One region of the Streptomyces herbicida genome, then DNA from elsewhere that is predicted to be linked to it. Evidence: riboswitches for the same ligand, from Rfam matches in the RefSeq annotation. Region 1 holds a riboswitch; the other holds the start of a gene.
What was found. A riboswitch is a leader RNA that binds a small molecule or an ion and turns the genes downstream of it on or off. The one in region 1 is predicted to bind cyclic di-AMP.

Region 1 (2,167 bases):
GTACCGCGAGATTGGTGTACTTGAAGTCGCCCTCGGGCCGACGGTCCGCGAGAAGTACCGCGAACCGGTCGGCCCAGCCGACGAATGCCCCGTCGGGGCCGGGGTCGCCGACGCCCTCGGTGAAGCTGTCCCCCACCGCCACGTACGACCCGATCACTGATCTGCTGTCACTCTTCGAATCGTCTGCCACATCGGCCCATGATTCACCTTCGGATGTGACCTACGCGATCGTAGGAAGGGGTTGACGAACGGTGAGATAAGACACTCCTAAATAGTTTGCCAACGCGGGAATATGGCGCCGATCGGGCGGGTTGACGCATCGATTGCCCAGCAACACCGAAGGCCGGACCCGGGGGGCAGGGGTCCGGCCTTCGGCGGCGTGGGGGTCGGGACGGGTGCCCGACACGATCAGGCGACGGGCACGCCGTGCGAGCGGAGGTAGGCGACCGGGTCCACGTCCGAGCCGTAGTTCGGCGTGGTGCGGATCTCGAAGTGCAGGTGCGGGCCGGTCACATTGCCGGTCGCGCCGGAAAGCCCGATCTGCCGGCCGGCGGTGACGGACTGACCGGCCGAGACGGAGATCTGGGAGAGGTGGGCGTACTGCGCGTAGTAGCCGTCGTCGAGCTTGACGACGACCTGGTTGCCGTACGCGCCGCCCCAGCCCGCGGAGACGACCGTGCCCGCGGCCACGGCCTTGAGGGAGGTGCCGGTCGGGACGACGAAGTCGACGCCGGTGTGGTAGCCGCTGGACCACATGCTGCCCGCGACGTGGTAGCCGGTGCCGACGGCGGCGTCCGAGACCGGAAGGGTGTAGCCGGACGAGGCGACGGCGGCCTGTACGGTTCCGGCGCTCTCGGTCGAGACGTCGGAGGCGTTCGCGGGGTTCGACGCGGACGACTTCGACGCGGAGGACTCCGTCTCGGACGACTTCGACGCGGACGACTTCGACGCGGACGACTTCGACGCGGACTTCGACGCGGATGAGGACGCGGACGACCGCGAGGGAGCCGGAGCCGAGGGCTTGGCGGCGCCCGCGGCCTTCCCGCCGAGGGCGAGCTTCAGGCCGGGGTGGATCAGCGAAGGGTTGTCGCCGACGGCCTCGCGGTTGTCCCGGTAGAGCCGGTGCCAGCCGCCTCGGACGCTCTGCTCTTCGGCGATCTTCGAAAGGTAGTCGCCGGTCTTCACCGTGTAGGTACGCACGCCCGAATGCGCCGGCGCGGCCTTCTTCGCGACGGCCGGAACCGACTGCACGGCCTGTGCGGATACGGACTGCGAGGTGGCCGCATGGGCACCGGTGGCCCCGATCAACGGCAGAGCCAGCGCCGCGCCGCCGGTACCGGCGACGGCGACCGAACGGCTGAAGCGGCGGGGCTTGGGGCGGCGGTGCTTACCCTTCGCGGGCATGGCGAATTCCTCTCCGGCGCCTGCGAGGTGAGCTGTCGGGTTCGGGCTGGAGCTGCCCGGCCGCGCGAGGCGCGACTTCACCCCTGGCCGTCCCGGAGACCGGAACAGGCATTGGTACCTGGTGGGTCCCCCGCTCCTGCCGTACACGGGTGAGTTTGGGCGGACTCCGGGCGGCGGCAGGATTCGGCGTTCCGTCCGGATTGGTGGCGAACGTAAGCGAGCAAGATGCGAACGGACAAGCAGATGGTTCCTTGTGTCCGGCTTTCGCTTGATCCGTTACGGGAATTCCCAGTCACCCTCTGTGAATTCCCGCGCCGTTCGTCCGATCAATTCCCAGGAAAGGCACGTGAATTACGTGAACATGACGCGCGACGGACGGTCACGAATATGACGCTCCTCACGCACCTGCACCCAGACCCTCTCATTCCAGAGCGAGTTGGATTTAAATGACTAATTCGGGCAGATGGTTCAGATGCGCCGTAGACGGAAAACCGCCGCGTCGAGATCGCCGCGAAGTCCGGTGCGCAGCCCGTGGTGCAGCAGTACGGCACCACGGTGAACTTCGCCCGTTTCGCGGCATTCGTACGCTGCCGCCGGGTCGAGGCCGCGCAGCCGCAGCGCCGGGGGCGGCTCGCCGTAGTGCTGAGCCTGGAGGCAGGCGAGGACCACCGCTTCGTCTCCGAGCACGTACTGCACCGCGCTCAGCCCGCCCTCCGGGGCCCGCAGCCGGTACTGCTCGCCACGCTGCACGACCGGGCGGATG
Region 2 (2,167 bases), on a different contig from region 1:
TGGTGAAGGTTCCGGTGTCGGTGAGCGCGCCCATGGCGACAGGGGCGGGCGTCATGCCTGTCTGCGCGGGCAGGGGGGCGGTCGCGTAGCTCCCCGCGTGGGTGAGCGCGCCCGTGCCGATCACGGTGCCCGTCATGTCTGTCTGCATGGGCAGGTAGCCGGTCGCGAAGGAGTCCGTGTCCGTGAGGGCGTCCATGGCGAACGGGGCCGGGGCAGCGCCGGGGACGGCCTGCTGGACGGGCAGGGTGCCGGTGGTGAAGGAGTCCGTCGTGCCGAGGGTCTCCTGCGGGAACCAGGATTCCTGGGCGGCCGGCCGGGACTCGATCGCCGCGATCGGGGCGCTGCTCCGGGCGGCGTGGCGGCTCAGGAGGTCGCGCGCGGCCGTGAGCTTTCGCTGGTTCTGCCCCTTGGAGTCCGCCGGCGAGGGCCGGCGCGGCCCGGCGGCGGGCGCGGGCAGCAGTGCGCCGGGGGCCGCCTCGAGCTCCAGCCGCGGCTCGGGCACGGCGGGCAGTGCCGCGACGGGCCGCGCGGTCAGCTCCGCGATGGGCCGACCGGGCAACTCGGCCACGGGCCGACCAGGCAACTCGGCCACGGGCCGACCGGTCAGCTCCGCGACGGGACGACCGCTCAACCCGGCGGTCAGCTCCGGCGGGAGAGACCGGGCGGCCTTCTCCGGCTCGGCACCGGGGAAGCCGCCCCGTGCCGGAGCGGCGCCACGATTCCCGGGCGAGCGCTGCTGAGGCATACGGTCGGCGGGCAGTACGGCGGGCACGGTCGGACCCAGCTTGGAGCGCGCCGCGTCGAACCACTGACGGGTCACGCTGTCGAGTTCGGGATCGGTGTCCCCGCCCGGCCGCTTGCGGAGCGGAACTCCGCGGCCACGTTTCCCCGCGGACATCGCGCGGGTCGCGTTGTAGTTCCCCGTGGCGTTCTCGGCCCGGTCGTAGAGGTTGTCGATCCGCTGCCGAACCTCGTCACGGCTCTCCGTCGCCATGGGAGACGTACTCCTTCCGTACTCCGCCTACCGAGTTAGCTGTCGGGTTCGGGCGGTCGATTCCGGAAGGCGTGCCCTACGGCCATGCCCTGGTGGGCAGTTGGGCCGATTCACCCCAATGTCGGTTGGGTCCCCGGCTCCGGCTGCCCCGAAAGGGCCCGGACTCGGCGGAGGCCACGCGGCCCGGCGGGGTTCGCCGGGGGGAGCCGTGCAGCCTGGTCGTCAACCTAACCAACTTGTGCGCCTCGTGTGAAGGTTGACGTGTGAAATGTCCGATACGTATTTGTGATATTCGCTTGGAGGTTCGGTACTGAGGGGTCCTCGGTGACTCAGAGCCGTACGGCGATCAACGCGGTGTCGTCGGTCGCGCCTTCCGTGGGCAGGAGTTCCCGCAGCACGGCATCGGCGAGGGCCTCCGGGTCCGCATCCCGGTAGTGGCGGAAGGGCCGGCGCCGTCGACCACATGCGTGCACCTGCCGAGCGCGTTCAGAGCCCGTGCGGGGCCTTGGGCGACGCGGGAGGCGGCGCTGAGCGCACTATGCCGGCCCGCGAGGTCCTCGCGCTTGCGTCCGAACAGGCGCAGAATCTCCTCGTTGGCGTCCGCGTACACCAACTCGGGTGTCAGCAGTGCCGCCTTGCCGGGCAGGGCCTGGAACGCCGCCGAGTGGTCGATCCCCGCATCATCCGTCTTGGCGAGTATTTCTCCTCGAGTTGTCGCGGCGGGGACGCTGTCGGCGAATGGCGCATTCCTCCCTGGCCCGGCAAGTCGTGACGTTCCGACTCGGATCGCCGCGTTCTCTGTGAGGTTGCGATGAATCTTTGGGGCGGTTGAACACGGTCGCCTCCGGGTCCGTATGGAGCGGGGGACTTCCATGCCGAGCCGGCCTCGACGAGACCAGGGGTACTTCCGTGGGACGCAATACGCGCAGACGCCCGACAGGCGCACGACGCGCGACCTTCGCAGCGGTCGCACTGATGCTGGGCGGAGGGGGGTTGATCGCGGCGAACGTCTACGCCTCCGCCACCGAGAGCGGCTCGGACCAGTCGAGCCAGACCGGCCGGGTGCTGGCCGCCGGCGCGACGATCGACTGCCCGGACGTGGGCAGCCGGCTGACCGATGTGCCGGACGGGGCGAGGGAGGACGTCGACAAACAACTCGCCCTCCTCGACCAG

Region 2: linked by a shared signal. The riboswitch ahead of Q8A52_RS21660 (NlpC/P60 family protein) and the one ahead of Q8A52_RS10225 (M23 family metallopeptidase) in region 1 are both predicted to bind cyclic di-AMP.

Annotation. Positions count from the first base shown of each region.
Region 1 covers NZ_JAUYWJ010000004.1:119,468-121,634, reverse strand. The annotation lists gene Q8A52_RS10230 (SGNH/GDSL hydrolase family protein) at 1-157, opposite strand, end outside; gene Q8A52_RS10225 (M23 family metallopeptidase) at 409-1,404, opposite strand; cyclic di-AMP (ydaO/yuaA leader) riboswitch at 1,409-1,576, opposite strand; gene Q8A52_RS10220 (alpha-galactosidase) at 1,873-2,167, opposite strand, start outside.
Region 2 covers NZ_JAUYWJ010000010.1:94,712-96,878, forward strand. The annotation lists gene Q8A52_RS21660 (NlpC/P60 family protein) at 1-994, opposite strand, end outside; cyclic di-AMP (ydaO/yuaA leader) riboswitch at 1,003-1,174, opposite strand; gene Q8A52_RS21665 (hypothetical protein) at 1,324-1,467, opposite strand; gene Q8A52_RS21675 (DUF1996 domain-containing protein) at 1,991-2,167, shown strand, end outside.